Regions from separate parts of the Photobacterium sp. GSS17 genome, predicted to be linked through region 1. Evidence: riboswitches for the same ligand, from Rfam matches in the RefSeq annotation. Region 1 holds a riboswitch; each other region holds the start of a gene.
What was found. A riboswitch is a leader RNA that binds a small molecule or an ion and turns the genes downstream of it on or off. The one in region 1 is predicted to bind thiamine pyrophosphate.
Positions count from the first base shown of each region.

Region 2: it holds a riboswitch for thiamine pyrophosphate, as region 1 does, so the genes downstream of both, thiB (thiamine ABC transporter substrate binding subunit) here and thiC (phosphomethylpyrimidine synthase ThiC) in region 1, are expected to answer to the same signal.
Region 3: it holds a riboswitch for thiamine pyrophosphate, as region 1 does, so the genes downstream of both, thiD (bifunctional hydroxymethylpyrimidine kinase/phosphomethylpyrimidine kinase) here and thiC (phosphomethylpyrimidine synthase ThiC) in region 1, are expected to answer to the same signal.

Region 1 covers NZ_CP117517.1:3,509,458-3,517,100, reverse strand. The annotation lists rRNA gene PGW97_RS16110 (23S ribosomal RNA) at 1-2,031, shown strand, start outside; rRNA gene rrf (5S ribosomal RNA) at 2,148-2,263, shown strand; tRNA gene PGW97_RS16100 (tRNA-Asp) at 2,307-2,383, shown strand; tRNA gene PGW97_RS16095 (tRNA-Trp) at 2,420-2,496, shown strand; tRNA gene PGW97_RS16090 (tRNA-Trp) at 2,811-2,887, shown strand; gene crcB (fluoride efflux transporter CrcB) at 3,122-3,505, opposite strand; gene PGW97_RS16080 (universal stress protein) at 3,671-4,102, shown strand; TPP riboswitch at 4,172-4,269, shown strand; gene thiC (phosphomethylpyrimidine synthase ThiC) at 4,388-6,310, shown strand; gene thiE (thiamine phosphate synthase) at 6,310-7,545, shown strand; gene PGW97_RS16065 (HesA/MoeB/ThiF family protein) at 7,548-7,643, shown strand, end outside.
Region 2 covers NZ_CP117517.1:385,985-393,627, forward strand. The annotation lists gene PGW97_RS01870 (PhoH family protein) at 171-1,547, shown strand; gene thiQ (thiamine ABC transporter ATP-binding protein) at 1,671-2,390, opposite strand; gene thiP (thiamine/thiamine pyrophosphate ABC transporter permease ThiP) at 2,384-3,955, opposite strand; gene thiB (thiamine ABC transporter substrate binding subunit) at 3,991-5,001, opposite strand; TPP riboswitch at 5,070-5,178, opposite strand; gene PGW97_RS01890 (DUF547 domain-containing protein) at 5,277-6,056, opposite strand; gene leuD (3-isopropylmalate dehydratase small subunit) at 6,344-6,946, opposite strand; gene leuC (3-isopropylmalate dehydratase large subunit) at 6,965-7,643, opposite strand, start outside.
Region 3 covers NZ_CP117518.1:1,052,711-1,060,353, forward strand. The annotation lists gene PGW97_RS21235 (PhnA domain-containing protein) at 1-135, shown strand, start outside; gene PGW97_RS21240 (GNAT family N-acetyltransferase) at 224-772, opposite strand; gene PGW97_RS21245 (GNAT family N-acetyltransferase) at 903-1,340, opposite strand; gene PGW97_RS21250 (DUF4144 family protein) at 1,546-1,881, opposite strand; gene PGW97_RS21255 (hypothetical protein) at 2,145-2,483, opposite strand; gene PGW97_RS21260 (S66 family peptidase) at 2,486-3,496, opposite strand; gene PGW97_RS21265 (GFA family protein) at 3,536-3,955, opposite strand; TPP riboswitch at 4,488-4,584, shown strand; gene thiD (bifunctional hydroxymethylpyrimidine kinase/phosphomethylpyrimidine kinase) at 4,656-5,483, shown strand; gene PGW97_RS21275 (ABC transporter ATP-binding protein) at 5,490-6,245, shown strand; partial or broken gene PGW97_RS21280 (ABC transporter permease) at 6,400-7,128, shown strand; gene PGW97_RS21285 (ABC transporter substrate-binding protein) at 7,164-7,643, shown strand, end outside.

The DNA of each region.
Region 1 (7,643 bases):
AGGCTAGGGGGTCATCCCGACTTACCAACCCTTTGCAAACTCCGAATACCAGTAAGTACTATCCGGGAGACACACGGCGGGTGCTAACGTCCGTCGTGGAGAGGGAAACAACCCAGACCGCCAGCTAAGGTCCCAAAGTTATCGCTAAGTGGGAAACGATGTGGGAAGGCTCAGACAGCCAGGATGTTGGCTTAGAAGCAGCCATCATTTAAAGAAAGCGTAATAGCTCACTGGTCGAGTCGGCCTGCGCGGAAGATTTAACGGGGCTAAGCGATACACCGAAGCTGCGGCAATGCGCATTAGCGTATTGGGTAGGGGAGCGTTCTGTAAGCCGCTGAAGGTGTCCTGTAAGGGGCGCTGGAGGTATCAGAAGTGCGAATGCTGACATGAGTAACGATAAAGGGGGTGAAAAACCTCCTCGCCGGAAGACCAAGGGTTCCTGTCCAACGTTAATCGGGGCAGGGTGAGTCGACCCCTAAGGCGAGGCCGAAAGGCGTAGTCGATGGGAAACGGGTTAATATTCCCGTACTTCTTGCTATTGCGATGGGGGGACGGAGAAGGCTAGGTGGGCCTGGCGACGGTTGTCCAGGTTCAAGGGTGTAGGCTGATGGTTTAGGCAAATCCGGACCATCTTAAGGCTGAGACCCGATGTCGAGGCACTACGGTGCTGAAGTCATTGATGCCATGCTTCCGGGAAAAGCCTCTAAGCTTCAGATAGCAAGAAATCGTACCCCAAACCGACACAGGTGGTCGGGTAGAGAATACCAAGGCGCTTGAGAGAACTCGGGTGAAGGAACTAGGCAAAATGGTACCGTAACTTCGGGAGAAGGTACGCTGCCGGCGGTGAAGAGACTTGCTCTTGGAGCTGCTGGCAGTCGCAGATACCAGGTGGCTGCAACTGTTTATTAAAAACACAGCACTGTGCAAAATCGAAAGATGACGTATACGGTGTGACGCCTGCCCGGTGCCGGAAGGTTAATTGATGGGGTTATCCTTAGGGAGAAGCTCTTGATCGAAGCCCCGGTAAACGGCGGCCGTAACTATAACGGTCCTAAGGTAGCGAAATTCCTTGTCGGGTAAGTTCCGACCTGCACGAATGGCGTAATGATGGCCACGCTGTCTCCACCCGAGACTCAGTGAAATTGAAATCGCAGTGAAGATGCTGCGTACCCGCGGCTAGACGGAAAGACCCCGTGAACCTTTACTACAGCTTGGCACTGAACATTGACCCTACATGTGTAGGATAGGTGGGAGGCTTCGAAGCAGGTACGCCAGTATCTGTGGAGCCGTCCTTGAAATACCACCCTTGTAGTGTTGATGTTCTAACGTCGCCCCCTTATCGGGGGTGCGGACAGTGCCTGGTGGGTAGTTTGACTGGGGCGGTCTCCTCCCAAAGCGTAACGGAGGAGCACGAAGGTGGGCTAATCACGGTCGGACATCGTGAGGTTAGTGCAATGGCATAAGCCCGCTTGACTGCGAGAATGACGGTTCGAGCAGGTGCGAAAGCAGGTCATAGTGATCCGGTGGTTCTGAATGGAAGGGCCATCGCTCAACGGATAAAAGGTACTCCGGGGATAACAGGCTGATACCGCCCAAGAGTTCATATCGACGGCGGTGTTTGGCACCTCGATGTCGGCTCATCACATCCTGGGGCTGAAGTCGGTCCCAAGGGTATGGCTGTTCGCCATTTAAAGTGGTACGCGAGCTGGGTTTAGAACGTCGTGAGACAGTTCGGTCCCTATCTGCCGTGGGCGTTGGATGATTGAGAGGGGCTGCTCCTAGTACGAGAGGACCGGAGTGGACGAACCTCTGGTGTTCGGGTTGTGTCGCCAGACGCATTGCCCGGTAGCTAAGTTCGGAATCGATAACCGCTGAAAGCATCTAAGCGGGAAGCGAGCCTCAAGATGAGTCATCCCCAGAGCTTTAAGCTCTCTGAAGGGTTGTTCGAGACTAGAACGTTGATAGGCAGGGTGTGTAAGCGCTGTGAGGCGTTGAGCTAACCTGTACTAATTGCCCGTGCGGCTTAACCATACAACACCCAAGGGGTTTTACGGACTCCACGAACACTTGAATGGTGTGCTGAGACTTTAGTCAGTTTTTTCCAAGATTGTGATTTGCGGCCTGCGGGCAGTGAATCAAAGAATTTGCCTGGCGACCATAGCGCTGTGGACCCACCTGATCCCATGCCGAACTCAGACGTGAAACGCAGCAGCGCCGATGGTAGTGTGGGGTCTCCCCATGTGAGAGTAGGACATCGCCAGGCACCCAATTTAGGTTAACGTTCTGAACAAACGTTAATCCTGAGTGGAGCGGTAGTTCAGTTGGTTAGAATACCGGCCTGTCACGCCGGGGGTCGCGGGTTCGAGTCCCGTCCGCTCCGCCACTTATTCAGACAAAGTTAAGTCTTAAAAATAACTACAGGGGTGTAGCTCCAATTGGCAGAGCAGCGGATTCCAAATCCGCGTGTTGGGAGTTCGAATCTCTCCACCCCTGCCACTTTTGAAGCCTCAGCAGAAATGCTGGGGCTTTTTTGCATTTGAAATTTGAAAAACTATTCAGCAGATATTCTCCTATGCTTCTTCTCTTCAGTCTGTCTTTGTTTTTGTCTTTGTACTCAGAGAGTGTCTCAAGGAATGATGCCGGCTTGGCGTAGCGCGATGAGAGACAGTGCAAAGTGCGTAGGATGAAGGAATAATTGAGTAGATAGACGAGCGGAGAGTTGTGCTCATCATCAAATCTGTGAGCAATACCGAAACAATCAGCATTGACCTCTGGCGTTGAGTCGATAGAATAATTTCGTAAACAATATTAGGGGTGTAGCTCCAATTGGCAGAGCAGCGGATTCCAAATCCGCGTGTTGGGAGTTCGAATCTCTCCACCCCTGCCATCTTTATAAGGCCTCAGTCTATGCGTCACGGACGCGAGACAGGGGCTTTTTTACGTCTAGAGTTTCCAAGGCTCAACGGCATCACCGAGGTATATGGTATGACAGAAGCCGCGGGTAGATGACTGGATGGGTAACTGTGGTCAGGGGTAAAGCTTGTCTTGTCTGGCGCGTAAACAAACCTCAGTCAGGGACTGAGGTTGTTGGGATGGATGCTGGAAAAGGTAACGGATTCACTCAGCTTTTCAGTATGAGTTGATAGCCGATAAAGCAGGCGGCTAGGCTGACAGCCACATTGAGCAGGATGTTAATTCCTACTTTGAGAAACTCACCTTGTTGCAACAAGACAACGTTATCCATGGAAAACGTGGAAAATGTCGTCAGGGCGCCCAGAAAGCCTAAACCAATCAATGGGCGGGCCGGGATCGCTTCTAGCCAGCCTTGATTGATGGCTGACATCAACACTCCCATGATCAGAGAGCCAATTACGTTGACGGCTAGTGTGCCATAGGGAAATCCTCGCCCTAATAAGGCCACACACAGCTCAGAGATAAGGTAGCGGGAGCAAGCGCCAAATGCGCCGCCTAAGGCGATCAGTCCCAAAAAAAGTAATTGACTCATAGATATCACAACGGCAGATGAAGAGTGGCCATACTAATACCACGAACACAGGGCAAGGATCACCTTTGTGTCGGGGAAAATCTGCAATCATTGATTGAAGTGATTTGGATTGCATTCAGAGTCTTAAAGGGCTGACATCGAAATGGGTTAACGGAGGAGGGAGCGATGGCACTGTATCAGACAATATTACTGGCGGTAGATCCGGATAACCGTGATGCGCATACCTTGATGGTCAAAGCCGGGGTCATTGCGCAGCAGAACCATGCTGAATTGCACGTGGCGTTTGTCGAGCCGGGGTTGGGGAATGTGAGCTTTCTGGATGCTGAGCTGGGTCTTGAGGAAGCGCACAGGGACTTACAGGCAACCCGTATTCAGCAGTTGTCTGCACTTTCTCAGGCATCGCCGTATAAGGTGCGTGCGCTGCATATTGCCGATGGTGATGTCGCCAAACACCTGGTAGAGCTGGTCACGCAAATTGGTGCCAATCTGGTACTGATTGGTGCACATAAACCCGGTATTCAGTGGTATGGCAATATCAGCCAGATACTGTCGCAGCAGTCGCGCTGTGATGTTCTGATTTGTCAGGCAACGGTCTGACCTGTCACAGACTGAGTGAAATAGACGGAAGGCTGCTTGCTGCCTGTACAATTAGCTCTTATACTCGATGATAACTTGTCGGAGTGCCAATAGGCTGAGACCGCATTGCGGGATCCGTAGAACCTGATCAGGCTAATACCTGCGAAGGGAACAAGAGAAAATCTTCTGTATTGCTGCATCCGCAGCTGCTGTTCCAGATGATGCTGCACACCCTACGTGTAGTCTCTTGTTTACGCACCCATCCGATAAGCAACTTCCCCATTTACGGACATCAAGGAAATTGCTATGTCGAATCGCAAACAAGCGAGACTGGAAGCGAAACAATTTATCGATTCACTGACCACCCAAGCTTATCCCAATTCCCAAAAGGTTTATGTCACTGGTAGTCGCGAGGACATTCGTGTTCCGATGCGGGAAATTACCCTGGCTGACAGCCTGGTTGGCGGTAGCAAAGACGCCCCGATTTTTGAGCCCAATGAGCCTGTCCGAGTCTATGACACTTCCGGTTTCTATACCGATCCTAACTACGCGATTGATATCTATGCCGGTCTGCCAAAGCTGCGTGAGCAGTGGATTGCAGAGCGCGGTGATACTGAACTGCTGGATGAACTGAGCTCGGCGTACTCGAAGGAGCGATTGGCGGATGACACGCTGGATGAGCTGCGCTTTGGTGAGCGTGCCCGCATCCGCCGTGCCAAAGCCGGCGCGAATGTTACCCAGCTGCACTACGCCCGTCAGGGAATGATTACCCCGGAGATGGAATTTATCGCCATCCGGGAAAACATGGGGCGAGCGGAATATCGCGATGCGGTACTGACCCAGCAACACCCGGGACAAAACTTCGGGGCCAACCTGCCGGAAGATATCACCCCTGAGTTTGTTCGTCAGGAAGTGGCAGAAGGGCGTGCGATCATCCCTTCGAACATCAACCACCCGGAATCCGAGCCTATGATCATCGGCCGTAATTTCCTGGTGAAAGTGAATGCCAATATCGGTAACTCCTCGGTCAGTTCCTCGATTGAAGAGGAAGTGGAAAAGCTGGTCTGGTCGACCCGCTGGGGCGGCGATACCGTGATGGATCTGTCTACCGGCCGTAATATCCACGAAACCCGTGAGTGGATCATCCGTAACAGCCCGGTGCCAATCGGTACCGTGCCGATGTATCAGGCGCTGGAAAAAGTGAACGGTATTGCCGAGAACCTGAACTGGGAAGTGTTCCGCGATACGCTGCTGGAACAGGCCGAGCAGGGGGTCGATTACTTTACGATTCACGCCGGGGTCTTGCTGCGTTATGTCCCGATGACCGCCAAACGTGTGACCGGCATCGTTTCCCGTGGTGGCTCCATCATGGCCAAGTGGTGTCTGGCACACCACAAAGAAAGCTTCCTGTATGAACACTTCCGCGAAATTTGTGAAATCTGTGCTCAGTACGATATCGCTCTGTCACTGGGAGATGGCCTGCGTCCGGGCTCGGTAGCGGATGCCAACGATGAGGCCCAGTTCAGCGAACTGCGTACGCTGGGCGAGCTGACCAAGATTGCCTGGGAATACGATGTACAGGTGATGATTGAAGGGCCGGGGCATGTGCCGATGCACATGATCAAAGAAAACATGGAAGAGCAGCTCAAGCACTGCCACGAAGCGCCTTTCTATACCCTTGGCCCGCTGACCACCGATATTGCGCCGGGCTACGACCACATTACTTCCGGGATCGGCGCGGCGATGATTGGCTGGTACGGCTGTGCCATGCTGTGTTATGTGACGCCGAAAGAGCATCTGGGGCTGCCGAACAAGGAAGACGTAAAGGTGGGTCTGATCACGTACAAGCTGTGCGCCCATGCGGCAGACTTAGCCAAAGGTCACCCTGGCGCTCAGGTGCGGGACAACGCATTGTCGAAAGCCCGTTTTGAGTTCCGCTGGGAAGATCAGTTTAATCTGGCTTTAGACCCGGAAACGGCGCGCGCCTACCACGATGAAACCCTCCCTCAGGAGTCCGGCAAAATTGCTCACTTCTGCTCAATGTGCGGGCCGAAATTCTGCTCCATGAAGATCTCTCAGGAAGTCCGTGAGTATGCCAGCGGTCTCGAGCAGGAGGCCGCGTTGACGATCAAACTGCTGGATGATCCGCTGGAAGGGATGCAGCAGAAAGCGCAGGAGTTCCGTGCCCGGGGAAGCGAGCTCTACCATCCCCTTGAAGAGGAAAGCTAATGAACGCGTTGTGTTTACCCGATCACCTGACCCCCTTGTTGATGCATCTTGAGCCGCTGCTGGCGGCGGCCGACAAGTATCAGTTAGGGGAGCCCGTCAGTGTGGGCTGGAGTGAGTCGGCAGTGGTAGACATGGAGGTCGGCGGGTGTACGTTCGCGGTGGCGTTTAACCCCGCCGAACCTGTCGCAATGGGATATGACGTGCGCGATCAATGGATCGCGCCATATCCTGCCGTGGCTGACATGCAGCGGAAAGTGGCTGCCACTCCTAACCTGGTGGTGTGTGGTTTGCCGACGGACAGCGGTTGTGTCGATATGTGGCATCACAACGGCGAGGCCCGTGCGGTTTACTGCCACCATGCCGGGGCCAGTGAGCCGCAACGAGCAATGCTGCTGGCTGCGCTGGCACTGGATTATCCGCTGGAAGATGCCGTGACACTAGCGCGGGCACATGCCCGGGGGTATCTCGAAACCCATGCCAACGGCTATGGTGAGGTCAGCTGGCCGGTGGCCAGAGCGTTGTTTCCGCGTCCGCTGACGGCGAACCACCCGGAAGTACAAGCGCTGGGCTGGACAAGTACAGAAGTCGCGGTGGCACCGTTTGCACCCATGAACCGCGAACAGATGGCGTTGTATCCGGTAGTGGATACGGCCCAGTGGGTAGAAACACTGCTGGCACTGGACGTCAAGCTAACCCAGCTACGGATCAAAGACCCGACAGCTCCAGATCTGGCTGAGCAGGTTGACCGCGTGATTCAGGCCGGTGAGCAGCATCAGGCTCAGGTGTTTATTAACGACTACTGGCAACTGGCGATTGCGCATCGGGCGTACGGGGTACACCTCGGCCAGGAAGATTTGGAAACCGCGGATTTGGCTGCTATCCAGCAGGCCGGATTACGGCTGGGCCTGTCGACCCACGGTTATTATGAAATTTTGCGGGCGGCAGAGTTTGCGCCCAGCTATATCGCCCTGGGTCATATCTTCCCGACCACCACCAAAGAGATGCCATCAAAGCCCCAAGGGCTGAGTCGTCTGGCGCTGTATCAGAAACTGATTGGTGAAGCGTTCCCGACGGTGGCTATTGGCGGCATTGATCTGGAACGGGCGGAACGCGTCTGGCGTACCGGGATCACCAGTGTCGCGGTCGTGCGCGCCGTGACGCAGGCGGCGGATCCGGCGCAGGCGGTGGCGGCGTTCAACCAGATCCTCACGCCGCGGCCCTCACAACAGGACTGACTATGCTAAGCGATCAGGAATTCTTGCGTTACAACCGTCAGATCATGCTGCCGGAAATCGGTGAGACAGGACAGGCGAAGCTCAGTCAGGCGCAGGTA
Region 2 (7,643 bases), 460 kb from region 1:
TGTTACTGCAAGCCGTGAGCAAGGTCACGGTCAAAGTTCGAAGAAAAGAGGATAAGGAGGCTGTCACATTTATTTCATTATCTCCGGTCTTTAATAGTGTCAGAGGCTGTTTGGCTGAGACTGACGCAATGCGGCATCGCTGCCGCCGATTTGTTACCAAGGAGGTACTTATGGATGAAGTTGAAAGGAAAGTCTTTGTACTTGATACCAATATTCTGCTTCATGAACCCCTCGCCATCTATTCATTCAAAGAACACGATGTCGTCATTCCGATGACAGTGCTGGAAGAACTGGATCGGATCAAAGATACCAAACGTGATGTGTCCCGTGACGCCCGAGTCGCCATCCGGGCGCTGGAAGACATTTTCCACGATGCCACCCCCGAACAAATCGCCGAGGGGATCCCGATCAGCCGCCATGGCGAGTCGCTGGGCAAAATCGCTATCTTCGCCGACTATGAAGTCACGGAAACGGTGCATGCCTTTGCCGACAAGGCCGGTGACAACCGGATTCTCAACGGGGTGCTGTTCCTGCAATCCCACTACGCGCCACGGGAAGTGGTACTGATCACCAAAGACATCAACATGCGGCTGCGGGCCAAAGGCGCCGGGGTTTATTTCGTCGACGACTACCGCTCAGACCAACTGATTGATGATGTGCGGATGCTAACCAAAGGGTTCTATGAGTTCCCCGGCAGCTTCTGGGAGCGAGTGGGCGAGTGCTACTCGGAAAAAAGCGGCCGCTCGACGCTGCATACCTTACCTGCCGAGTTGTTTGAAGCGCCATTTATCAATCAGTATCTGCTGGACAAGGACAGCGACTTTGCGGGACGGGTACAGGAAATTGAAGACGGCAGCGTGACCCTCAAAGACATTGGCCGTGAGCGCTTGATGCACCGTCAGGCGTGGGGGATCCATCCGAAAAACATCTACCAGGGCATGGCGCTCGATGCACTGATGGATCCGAGTATTGATCTGGTGATCCTGACTGGCCCGGCGGGCTGCGGGAAAACCATTCTGGCGCTAGCTTCTGCGCTGGAGCAGGTCATTGAAAAAGGGATGTATGACAAAATCATCGTCACCCGCAACACGCCGGAGATCGCCGAATCGATCGGTTATCTGCCGGGTACCGAAGAAGAAAAAATGCTGCCTTGGCTGGCGGCGGTCACCGATACCATGGAAGCGCTGCATAAAAACGACGTCTGTACCGATGGGTCGATGAAATACATCTACGACAAAGCCAACATCCAGTTTAAATCGATTAACTTCATGCGGGGACGCTCTATCCAGAATGCATTTGTGCTGTTGGATGAGTGCCAGAACCTTTCCGCGTCACAAATCAAGACCATCATTACCCGTTGTGGGGAAGGAACCAAGTTGGTGTGCTCGGGCAACCTGGCACAGATTGACTCCAGTTACCTGTCGCCCGTGACATCTGGGCTGACGTATATCGTTGAACGATTCAAGAATTTTGAGGGCAGTGCCAACATTTATCTGAATGGCGTTGTCCGTAGCCGCCTGGCTGAATTTGCTGAGGAAAACCTCTGAGCCGGTGGCAGGGGCTGGCTGCCTGACAGCGAAGGATGAACCGGTTATGAGCGAATATCACAGAGAAAACCGGTTCTCCTGTCAGCCGGATCTTACCGGCCGCAACCAGCATCACAGCATGGGTTAAACGCCCAGATACTGCTTCAGTTTTTTATCTTCCGGCCTGCCCAGCACTTGTTGGGCAGGCCCAAACACTCGCACTTCCCCCTGTTCGATAAAGGCACATTTATCCGCGATTTTCAGCGCGTCCTCCGGACTGTGCGTGACCATCACTACGGTGGTGAGCTGCTCGCGTGCCAGTTTCTGGACCAGCTGGAGCATGTCGTTGCGCAGTGCCGGGTCGAGGGCGGAGAAAGGCTCATCCAACAGCAGCAGCGGCCGTTGGCGGATCAGGCAGCGTGCCAGCGCAACCCGCTGGCGCTGGCCACCGGACAGCTGTTCCGGCAGGCGATCGAGATAGCTCTGTAACCCGACCCGGGCCGCCGCGATCACGACCTGCTCTTTTTCCTCTCGGCTGAGCCGAAGGCCGGGATGCAGGCCAAGACCGATGTTTTCAAAGACAGTCAGATGCGGGAACAGGTTGTGCTCCTGAAACAGGATCGACAACGGACGCCGGGCTGGAGGGACGGCGATAACCGGTTGGCCGTCGATGGTCAGGCTGCCGCTGTCCGGTTCAAGAAAACCGGCAACCATCGCCAGCAGGGTACTTTTGCCAGCCCCGCTCGGACCGAGCAGGGCGACGATATCCCCCTTTTCAGCCTGCAAGTCAAAGCACAGTTGGGTCGTGCGATCGCGGTGCATCGGGTCAGTGTAAGCGTGGCTCAGTTGGGTCAGGGTCAGCATGAAGGTGTCCGAATCAGCAGTTTTTCAACCAGCGTAAAGAGCCCGAGGCTCAGGAGTAACAGGATCAGGGCTGCTACCGCAGCAGCATCCATCTGGTAGCTGCCCAGTAGGTGTAGCAAATAGAGAGGCAGGGTCTGGAAATCCTGACTGCCGAACAGGGCGATGGCGCTCAGATCCCCGAGCGACAGGACAAAGCCGATTGCCATTGCCTGCGACAACGGTTTTTTCAGCGCGCGCCATTCGACCAATTGCAGACGGCGCAGGCCGTGCATGCCTAGGCTGTGGCACAGCGGATCATACTGCTGGGCGACATGAAGCATCGGCTGGCTCAGGGTTTTCAGCACATACGGTAGCGCCATCAGGGCGTTGACCGCAACCACCACCCAGAATGCCGCCCCGAAGGCATCGGTAAACTGGCGCAGCAGCAGGAACAGGCCGGTGCTGATCACCAGCCCCGGGGTAACCAAGATCACGGTGCCGATCAGCTCCAGGCCATCCGCCCGCCATCGGGCGCGATGCAATCGCCATTGGCGGCTGGTCAGCAGAATGGCTATCCCGCCAAGCAGGGCCAGCAGGCAAGAGCCAAGGGCGATTTGCAGCGAGTGGCTGATCGCCTGCCACAGAGAGGGATCCTGAAGCAGCGTCAGGGTTTGCGGGTTCAGCCCGGCACTGATCACCGCCAGCAGCGGTGGCAGTACCAGCAGCAACACCAGGCTGAGCCAGAACCAGTCCCAGACCTTGCTGGCCAGGCTGTCGAACTGATCTGGACGCGGTTTTCCGGTGGACTGGCTGGAGGTCGCCAGCGGCTTGGCCAGACGCTGGGTTAGCAGCACCAGGCTGCAGCACAGCAGCATTTGCCACAGTGCCAGCAGGGCTCCGCCAGCGAGATCGAAGTCATAACGCAGCGCCTGATAGATCGCCAGCTCAATGGTTGTGGCCTTGGGGCCGCCACCCAGTGCCATGATGACCGCAAAACTGGTAAAGCACAGCATAAAGACCAGCCCGGCAGCATGGGGAAGCTGCTGGCGCAAACGCGGCCAGGCAACAAAACGGAAAGTCTGCCAGCTCGACAGGCCAAGGTGGCTGGCCAGCTGATGCTGTTCATAGGGAATGCCTTCCAGACACTGGTGCAGCAGGCGGGTGGCCAGCGGCAGATTGAGGAAGACGTGGGCCAGCAGGATGCCCTGCAAACCATAAATGGAGAACGGCTTGTCACCGGTCAGCGACACCAGCCACTGGGTGAGCAGGCCGTTGTTGCCGTAAATCGCCAGCAGGCCAAAGACCGCCACCAATACCGGCAACACCAGCGTCATGGCAAATAGCCTGAGCAGCATAGCCTTGCCGGGAAAACGGCGGCGGGACAGGGCGTAGGCGACCGGAATGGCCGGCAGCACGCTGAACAGGGTCGACAGGAACGCCTGCCAAAAGGAGAAGCGGGTGACATGGCGCAGATACGGATCCTGCCACAGGCTGATGAATTGCAGGTCGCTGGCCTGGCTGATCAGGGCGCCCAGCGCGCCCAGTACTAACAGGCTGATCAACCCGGCCGTGATCAGGCCGGGCATTGGGGTGGTGCGATGTGTCAAGATTACGTGCCTGTTTACTGAGTCAGAGCGTGTTGCCATTCACGGATCCAGTTGCGGCGCTGGGTCGCGATCTCATCGGCCGTGAATTCCAGCGCTTTAGCGGGCAGCGTCAGCTGCTCAAAACCTGCTGGCAGGGCTTGCTGGGTGACCGGGTACATCCAGTTACCGGTTGGGATCACCTGCTGGAAGGTGTCGCTCAGCATGAAGGCCAGGAACTGATCGGCCAGCTTCTGGTTATCGCTACCCTTCAGCTTGGCGGCAACTTCAACTTGCATGTAATGGCCTTCGCTGAAATCCGCGGCCTTGTATTTGGCGTCGTTTTCCGCGATCAGGTGATAAGCCGGCGAGGTGGTGTAGGACAGCACCATATCAGATTCCCCTTTCAGGAACATGCTGTAGGCTTCCGACCAGCCTTTGGTGACCGTGACGGTTTTCTTGGCAAGCTGCTGCCAGGCTTCACCGGCTTTGTCACCGTAGACTGATTTCACCCACAGCATCAGACCCTGGCCCGGCGTGGAGGTGCGTGGATCCTGATAGATGATCTTCAGATCGTCACGCTTAACCAGTTCATCAAGGCTTTTCGGCGGATTCTTCAGCTTGCTGCTGTCGTAGATAAAGGCAAAATACCCATAATCAAAAGGCACGAATGTGCTGTCTTGCCAGCCAGTTGGCAGCGCCAGTGCTGGCATGGTCAGGTGATGCTCGGCCAGCAGGCCGGTTTTTTTGGCTTCGCTGATCAGGTTGTTATCCAGACCCAGCAGAATATCGGCCTTGGTGTTTTTTCCTTCCAGACGCACCCGGTTCAGAATTGATACTCCGTCATCCAGGGCCACGAATTCCAGGTTACAGCCGCATTCGGCTTCAAAGGCTTTTTCCACAGCCGGTCCCGGTCCCCACTCCGAAGCAAAGGAGCTGTAGGTGTATACTGTCAGGGTGTTGTCATCGGCCCAGGCGGTGCCCGCGGCGAGAGAAAGGGTCAAAATAGGTAGTAGCTTATTCACTGTACGCTCCTGATACGCTTGCATCCGGCAAGAGAGGGGAAATTAGGGGCACAGGGTTGAGAGCTGGCAGCCTCATGCTGCCGTGATAAGGCAAACTATCGGGGTCTCAATTCCTACGCCAGTGCTAACTGGATCAGGTTCTGTGGGTTTTGCTGCCGCAATCTCAGTCCGGAACGGTGCCAGACACCCCATGAGAACAAGGCGCTATTGTAATCTGCGCTGCGCCCGGTTGCTACCCCTGATACTGCTGGGAGCCTCCGCTCACTCGCCGCGGTTGCCGCGAGGGGCATAAGAGGGCCTCAGCGGGCTTCGTTCAGCGCCCAGTTGTAGTCATAGCGAACGTGATTGAGTTGCACCGGTTGTTGGCGGTATTGATTGAGGTGTGCCTGCAGCTGGCTAAGATTGCCGAAATCGCTGGCGTACCAGTCATAAATTGAGGACAGGCGCACCTTATCCTGTTCAACTGCCACGCCCTTGCGACTGTTGATAAAACGCTTGGCGGATTGTTCCAGCAGCGCGTCATGGTTGGCGGCGGTGAAGGCTTGCGGCTGGAGATCCGGGCAGCCCAGACTGGCGCAGTTGACCACGTAATGAATGCGTGGATCGCGCCAGATAGGGCGCAGGATCCGGTGCTCAATGTCATTGAGGGTCAGCTTTTGACCGGCAATGGTAATCAGCGTCTCGTCCCACGGTCCGAAGCTGAACAAGCCGCCCAGCTTGGTGATGGAAGAGACCGGGTAGTTATCCAGAATCAGCTTCACGGTCAGGGCGTTATAGAGGTTAACCCAGTAGGCGAACTGCTCATTCCGGTTCAGCCAACGGGGATCTTGCCCTGCCAAATCACGCAGGTAGTGGCCCAGTTCATAGCGATCGGTATCGTTGACCTGACGGTAGCGGAACAGGGTTTGTTGGGGGGAAACCACCAGATACTTATCCAGCAGTTGCTGCCAGCGGCTGTGATCGATGGTGGTGCTGCTGGTGGGTTGGCTGGCCTGCCAGTACGGCCAGAGGTCGGCTTTGGGGGCGGCCATACTGCCGTTCGACAGCAGGAGCAGGGCTAAGGCAATGAGCAAACGCATGGGATGTCCTTGTATACAGATGTGACGTGATCAAGTGTAGATGACCGGCGAATCGCTGATATCTTTCCACGTTCCCGACGTTTTTCCACTGTTCCTGTTCCTGTTCTTGTTCTTGTTTGTGTTGTCTGTTCGTACGCTCTGTTTGCGTATGGCTGTTCAGGGCTCGAACGTTGTGGCATGTCCGCCCTCTGGTGATACCGGCTGACACCGCGAACAGGGGCCGGAACGAAACAGCCCCGAGCAAGCTCGGGGCTGATGAAACTGGCGTTGTGTGATGTTCCTGAAGGTTACGCCAGGAAGGCCGGAATTCGGCTTTCATACTCGGCGATCTTGTCTTCGTGCTGCAGCGTCAGGCCGATATTATCCAGGCCGTTCAGCAGGCAATGACGGCGGAACTCGTCAATCTCAAAGTGATATTGTTTGCCGTTCGCGCTGACGGTCATGGTTTCCAGATCCACTATGATTTCTGCCCCTTCGGTCGCAGCCACAAACTGGAACAGTTCGTCGACTTCTGCTTCGCTCAGGCGAACCGGTACCATCTGGTTGTTGATCGAGTTACCGTAGAAAATGTCAGCAAAGCTCGGTGCAATCATCACTTTGATGCCGTAATCGGCCAGCGCCCACGGGGCGTGCTCACGGGATGAACCGCACCCGAAGTTTTCCCGCGCCAGCAGAATGCTGGCACCCTGATAGCGCGGCGCGTTCATGACAAAGCCCGGGTTAGGCTGTTCACCGGCATCATCCAGAAAACGCCAGTCATGAAACAGGTGCTTGCCGAAACCGGTACGGGTGACTTTCTGCAAAAACTGCTTCGGGATAATGGCATCGGTATCCACGTTGGCAGCATCCAGAGGAACTACCAGGCCGGTATGTTGTTTAAATCCTGTCATTACTTTCGTTCCTTCTGATTATGCTGTCGCAGCTTCTGGTTCCAGCTCGCGGATATCGACAAAGTGGCCAGCACACGCCGCGGCGGCAGCCATGGCCGGGCTGACCAGGTGCGTGCGGCCATCACGGCCCTGACGGCCTTCGAAGTTACGGTTGCTGGTGGATGCGCAGCGCTCTCCCGGGCCCAGACGGTCGTTGTTCATCGCCAGACACATCGAGCAGCCCGGCAGACGCCATTCAAAACCGGCTTCAATAAAGATCTTATCCAGCCCTTCTTGCTCGGCCTGCGCTTTCACCTGCTCTGAACCCGGTACCACCAGGGCCTGAACGTTCGGGGCGACTTTACGGCCTTTAGCAATGGCCGCGGCAGCGCGCATGTCTTCAATGCGTGAGTTGGTGCATGAACCGATAAAGACTTTGTCGATTGAAAAATCAGACAGCTTTTTGCCGGCTTCCAGCCCCATGTAGGCCAGTGCTTTTTCCGCGGAGGCTTTTTCAACCGGGTCGCTGAAGTCTGCCGGAGACGGAATTGGCTCGTCCACGGCAATTACCTGGCCCGGGTTGGTTCCCCAGGTGATCTGCGGTTTGATGTCTTTGGCATTCAGAGTGACCACGGCGTCGTATGCGGCTCCGGCATCGGTTTTCAGGGTCTGCCAGTAGGTGATTGCAGCATCCCAGTCAGCGCCGGTCGGGGCAAAG
Region 3 (7,643 bases), on a different replicon from region 1:
AAAGGCAGCAGCATGGTCATCAAACAAGGCACTGCGGTTCGTGGTATCAGCGTGACAGATGATCCTAAACACATTCAGGGCAAAGTTAACGGTCAGACAATGTTCATCATTGCTGAATACTGCCGTAAGAAATAAGCTATTTTTCTTGATTTAAAAACAGGCACCTAAAGTGCCTGTTTTTTCTTCTGCTTAAGGGAAAGACTCACGTCATCATATTTTCGGATCAATATGAATGTGAAGACTGCCAATTTTTTATCAGCAAACCATACAATGCAGAATCTGATACTTTGCCGTCAATAATCCATCTTTCAGGCAGGTACCCTTCCTTTATAAAGCCCAAACGTTCCAGCAATCGAGCGGAACCGAAATTAGCAGGATCAATTTCCGCTTCCAATCTGTTCAGGGCCATGGTTGTGAAAGCGTATGTCACAAGAGCCGATGTCGCCTCCAGCGCAATGCCTTTTCCCCAACTTGACTTTGCGATTCCAAATCCTAATTCAGCCCGCTTCGATTCCTCATGTATTTTAAACAACATACATTTCCCATGCAGCTCACCTGAATCACGCGCAAAGATACCCAACGTCAGGCTTTCCCTACGCTCATTTGCCAAATGGGCATCATGGATAAATGCATGTGCTTGATCGATAGTGCGCCACGGTGAACCATCCCAATATTCCATAACTGCAGGGTCAGAGAATATATCAAATAAGGAGTCACTATCTGTGTGCGCTAATGGACGTAATACGAGTCGTTCTGTTTCTATATTTAACACCGTTCTTCCCTCAGCTATTTAGCAACATTCTCAAACGCATTTAAAACAACCACTATTGAAGATGGATAATAATGGTATTCATACTGTGGATAAAAATGACTGAATTTCTTGCGTTTGGATGAATAACGCCTTACATCACACTAGTGAAATCGTAGAAAATATCATCTTCGCTGAGAATCTGTAAGCCCAATGACTGATATAACGCAATAGCAGGAAGATTATTTTTAAACGCACTCAGTGACAATACCTTATTTTTTCTATGCGCTTCTTCTGATAACCGAATTAAAACCTTTCGCCCAATGCCTTTTCGTTGATACTCAGGAAAAAGAATCAACAAATGTACATGCAGGTGAGTGTCAGTGTATTTATAACAGACATAACCACATCGCTGGCCATTTTGCGTTAGCCAGTAAAACCAATCAGGGTGAAGCCTGTTTTGGTATCTCTCTTGCTGAAAGTCTTCGTCCCATCCAATTGCTTCAGAAATGATTGGCATCATACCTTGTTTATAAAAAGTGAAGGTAGATCTGACATCCTCTTGGTCCATCGTTTCAAAATGCACTTCCATCAGACATCCACTCCTTTTGCTGAAGATAAATAAAACAGATATTGTCAACGCCGCACATATCCAGTACGACTTACCACTAACGTCAAAACGTCAAGGGTACAATTAGCATCAGAACCTTATCCATTTCCGGTCCACTGACACATATCGCCCTTTCCATCCTGTTTCATTTACTTATTGGTTATTCTTTTCTGCGCTCTATATGCATTTAAGCCATTTCATCCAGAGCCCTGACAGCCTCTTCGATCGTTGCAAAGTTGGATTTCGCCGCACAACAGAAACCCGAGCATGATTGATGCAGCTGCACATAACTCAACATTTCCGTCAACGTTAGCTGACGCCCGGTCGGTATCAATGCCGCCTGCTGGCTAGCCAATGCTTGCGGTACAAAGAGCATTCCTTTGGAATCAATCAGAACATCTTCTTCCTGATAACCCAGCGCATGCAAGTCAGTGTCTTCGGCCCATGCTTGCTCACCAGAAACATATACCAACTCAGAATCACCGGCATATTTGAGCACCGCAGGCCAATTAACGTTTGTCATGTCGCATACCTTGAACATGTTTTAACAACTTTATTAATCTCACGATCTGCATAAAAAGACTAAATCACAACGCCTTATCCCTGTTAAAAACAGAAACAACACGCCTGATGGCTGGCAGTATAGCGAATTTTCTTCACCGTTGATGTCCTACACTGCTAATGTTCTACATTGCTAAGGTTCTACACTGAAAATGTTTTACACCACGAATAGTCCGCACTGCTAAACGGTCAAGTCGGCTAGCCAGATGCTGACCGTTTGACACTTTACCCACAACGTGATTTCTCTACTAACACCGTATGACGAAGACGGTAGAGGTTAATCGCGGGCAGCACAATAACAGCTTCCATCGGAGTAAAGAGCAAACATGATAGCAGAGTTTCCTTAAATCCGATGGTATTGACACACAGACCTCCTTGTTTGGCTCTTTGATGTAATCGAACATTCGCCCAAAACAGCACCAAAGCAAGATTCCCTAACACGAAAAGATAGCCGAACAGCCATTTCGGGCTATCAAAACTATATAAAATCAAGAGGGTAATACTGATAGCAAGCAGAATCCAAAGGCCGTATAACCCCAATACCAAACGATAGAGGTTCCGCATCCTCACTGTTCCAACCACGGTCCCCGCAGCGATACCGTTTCGGCATCAAAATCAATATCAGCTTTGACACCCAATGGCGTCACTAACATCGGATGTGTATGACAACTGTCAAAGCCATTGAGAATGGGCATTTCCTGATCGTTCAACACTTCCTGCAATACTGCCAGAGGGGTACGTCCGGTTCCTCGATGATTAAAAAGCTCATGTTTACCCAAAATAATGGCGGAAACACGATCAAAAACGCCGCAAAGCTTCAAATGACAAAATGATCGCTCAACGGTTTCAATTCCTTTCAGTGAGTCTTCCAGCAAAAGAATGTCACCTTCCCTAACCTCTGGCATAAACTCACTGCCCCAAATCCCTGTCATGGTATTCAGGTTACCGCCAATGATTCTACCGGACACCGTTCCTGTACCCAGAAACTCCCACCGATTGTCATGGGTTGACTTAGGCGCAGTCTGTTTTTCCCAGTCAATCATTTCCTCGCTCCACTGTGCAGGCACACTGTAGGTAAAGGATTGCTGACGTTCAGAACATAGCAAATCACGAAAGGATGCAAATGTTTTATCCACCAAAGGGGGAAGCTCACCCATCGAGGCCACCAAAGCCGGACCATAGAAGGTAATCAGGCCAGTTTTGGCATAAATACCGAGCAGTAACGCGGTGACATCGGAGTAACCGATGATGATTTTGGGATCGCGTTTCAGCGCCTCATAGTCAATATACGGCAATAACGCATTACTGTTACTTCCCCCAATTGTCGACATAATGCAGCGTACACTCGGGTCACGAATCAATGTGTTCAGTTCACTTACCCGCTCCGCAATCGTCCCCGACCGATAATGATCGCTGCATCCGGTTAATTGTCCGGCTTTGAGCACAAACCCTTGCTGTTCAAGATAGGCTTTTGCGCGCATAAAACGTGTTGGGGCAAACGCGGTGGCTGGGGATGAAGGTGAAAAGAAACCAATCGTATCTCCAGCTTTCAATGGCTTAGGTAAAATAACGTCCATGTTTTCTCCGTACTAAGTGGATATTGAATAGACTCGATATCAGGCACCAGGTTGTTTATCAAATGTCGGCATCCCTTCCGGAATCTGGTACCAGCTCAGTTTTTCACTGACCCAAACGTGCATGGTCGGCGCAAAAACCGTATCGTCAATCATGCCAACCGGTTTCAACTTCAGCTTGATAACGTCCGGTTCTTCCGGATTGAAATGAAAAATCCGATTTCCACAGCCGGAACAAAATTTAGCGTTGTTTCTGTTACCACTCTCAGCCAAGCGTCCCCACTCATGCATCGTCCCGGAAAATTCAATGTCTGCGGCGGACACAATTGCTGTCACACTAAAAGGGCTGGTTGCCAGTTTCTGGCATTCACGGCAATGGCAGGCAATCACTTTCTTCGGTGGTGCTGATAATTTGTAAGTGACCTGACCACACTGACAACTTGCTTCGATCGGATAGCCCATTTTCATTCTCCTTCATGACGGGGTATACAGATATGCCGTTTTGCAACCAAATATTCATCACGATGAATATTCCTTTGCACTATGCCTGAGTCGCCGGTTATTGAAAAGGTGAGGACACATTTAATTCCCAGCAAGTTCAACCCCACATTCTGAGAGCAATGACGCAACCCCCATCAGAAGGAAACATTCATACACAGGCAGCTCCCCTATTAAGGTTGCAGGTAAGGTTACAGGTAAGATTGCAGGCTTATCTCCCGGTAGCAGAGAAAACGGGTGAAAACAGAGCAAAACCAATAGAACGTTTTTATCGCAACAGATCGCAAAAATGGAATACCGCACTGCAGCTAATACTTTGAAAGATTGAGGTTGATCGAGCGACAGGCAACTAACAATAGACATGTTGAAACACAGAATTTTCATCTGTTGTTATTGCTGATTGTTCTAAAAGGTGTTTAAATCAATTTACTTCAGGCGTAAGTCTGAAAAACAATTTAATATTTTCCGGTTTTCGTTTATCTACCGGAAAATCGAAGACTGTTAGTCGGGGAGCCTTGTGCTGAGACCACTCTGTGGGACCCGTTGAACCTGATCCATTTAGCAATGGCGTAGGGAACTAGCTGAATATCAGATCCCACTCTCCCTCACCGGAATCACTGGGCATATCTCTGGCATTAGCTACCTACGCAAGACTGAGGTAGTTATGGCCAATATTTCCAACACTCCAATTACACTCACTATCGCAGGCTCAGACAGCGGTGGTGGCGCAGGCATTCAGGCCGACATTAAGGCTATTTCAGCCACAGGCGGCTACGCCTGCTCCGTTATCACCGCCCTGACGGCACAAAACACCATAGGTGTAACCGGCATTCTGGGTATCGAGCCGGCATTCGTCGAGCAACAACTTGATGCCGTATTCAGTGACCTTCACATCAAAGCCGTAAAAATCGGCATGCTCAGCGACACGAACATTATCCGTGCCGTCGCGCGGAAACTGCGCGAATTTCAACCTGAATTCCTGGTCATTGATCCGGTCATGGTTGCCACCAGCGGGGATCTTCTGCTGCAGGAAGATGCCATTACCACGCTGAAAACGGAATTGCTTCCTTTAGCCACAGTGATCACCCCCAACCTGCCGGAAGCCGCGGCACTGACGCAATTACCGATCCCAGAAAATGAATCGGATATGGAAGCGATGATAGGTGCGCTTCGCACATTAGGGGCACAATCTGTGCTGCTCAAAGGGGGACACCTGGAGAGTGACAAGAACAGTACCGACCTGCTAATCACGGGCACCGATGTTCTCCGCTTTAGCCAACCTCGAGTTGCAACACGTAACACCCATGGCACAGGGTGTACTCTGTCAGCCGCCATTGCTTCGTTTCTGGCTCAAGGCTACCCACTGGCGAAAGCTGTGGGGCACGCCAAGCAGTACATCACACTGGCCATTCAGCATGCGGATGCGCTGACTATCGGTGAAGGACATGGCCCGGTTCACCATTTTTTTGCCGGTCATTATCAACCTGAGTGATCCCGTATGAGTCAATTCTCAACTGGGTGCTCCGTAGACATCCGGCAACTCACCCTGCGGTATCGGGATGCCAACCAACCGCTCTTCTCGTCTCTGGATCTGTCTCTACCGGCGGGTGAGTGGACCTGCCTGCTCGGCAGAAGTGGCTGTGGCAAAACAACCCTCCTCAGATATCTGGCCGGGTTACTGGAAGATCAGGTTGAATGGACGGGCGAGCTGACACCGCACAACCGTCAGCCGACAGCGAATAATATTGCTTACATGGCACAGCAGGATTTACTGCTGCCTTGGCTCAACGTACTGGACAACGTCTGCCTGAGTGCCCGTTTTAATCAGCCGCATAAACCTGACTCCGACAAAGCGCGGCAACTGCTCGCGGCTGTTGGACTGGCTGAGCGTGCATCTGCCATGCCGGATCAATTATCCGGCGGTATGCGTCAGCGCGTTGCGCTGGCGCGAACACTAATGCAGGACAAACCACTGGTACTGATGGATGAACCCTTCTCCGCTCTGGATGCGGTTACCCGCCATAAGCTTCAGACGCTTTCCGCTAATTTGCTGAAAGGCAAAACCGTTTTGTTGATCACGCACGATCCGCAGGAAGCATTGCGGCTCGGTCATCACATTCATGTAATGTCCGGTTCTCCAGCCCGTTTGGAGACGCTGACTGTACCCCATGCGCGGCCGCCAAGAACCTTTGATGCAGAAATGGCTGAGCATCAACAGATGATTATCACTCAGTTGGAGAATGATTATGGCTGACGGTTTCTCGCCTTCACTCAGCAATGAAGCTGTACAAAGCAAAAAGCCCGGTACAGAGACGCTACAGAATCCGCTGATGCTACAACGCCATAGTGCCGATTCTACGCGTAAGAACCTTACAGGTCGTCAAACTGCCGGGCTTGGGATGCAGCTGATGCGTTTCGGGATCAGTGTAGCTGTCATTCTTGGTCTCTGGCAGTCTTGCGTCACCCTGTTTGAGCTACCGCCTTTTATTTTGCCAGGTCCTCTCGCCGTGTTTACCAAGCTGGTAGAGCGCTTTGATGTACTGTGGCAGCACACACTGGTGACCGGCAGCGAAGTGATTCTTGGCCTGATGCTGGGCCTGACCATGGGACTGTTTTTCGCGCTGCAGATGCTGTTGTTTGCACCGCTGCGCCGTTGGTTATTGCCGATTTTGATCACCAGTCAGGCAATTCCGGTGTTCGCAATCGCGCCTATTCTGATGCTCTGGCTGGGGTACGGTATTGCATCAAAAGTCGTCATGGCAGCACTGATCATCTTTTTTCCGGTCACGACCTGCTGTTACGACGGGTTACGGCACACCCCTCACGGTTACCTGGATCTTGCCAAAACCATGGGAGCAACGCGCTGGCAACTGCTGTGGCGAATCCGACTACCTGCTGCCCTGCCTGCCTTAGCGTCCGGTATTCGGGTTGCTGTCGTGGTCGCGCCGATTGGCGCAGTGATCGGAGAATGGGTCGGCTCCAGTGAGGGACTGGGCTACATCATGCTCCAGGCCAATGCCCGAATGTTTGTTGATGAGATGTTTGCCGCCCTGTTCATTCTGGCTTTCTTCTCGGTCACCCTTTACTTCGCAGCCGATATGCTGCTGAAAAAAGCCATTCCATGGCAAAAACAATAACGTCATTTCGCTTGCACAATCAAAAGGAATACACAATGAAATCCCCGATTAAACCGTCTCACCTGTTAGCGACGCTGCTGTCCCTGACAGCCTTCAATGCGGCCGCTGCCGAAAAAGTGACCCTAATGCTGGACTGGTTCGTAAACCCGAACCACGGCCCAATTATTCTGGCAAAAGAAAAAGGCTGGTTTGCCGAACAAGGTCTGGAGGTCGAGATTCAGGAACCCGCCGATCCGAGTGTGCCGGACAAGCTGGTTGCCGCCGGTAAAATTGATCTGGCCGTGTCGTACCAGAGCACGCTGATTTCATCAACAGCTGCCAAGCTGCCGCTGGTTCGCTCTGCCACACTGATTTCCGGCCCGCTGAACTCACTGATTGTGCTGAATAAGTCGGGAATTCACTCTCTGGCCGATCTGAAAGGTAAAAAGATTGGTGTCGCCATTGGCGGAAATGAAGATGCCACCATCGGCACCATGCTGCGCTCTGCCGGTGCCGAGATGGATAACGTCCAGATT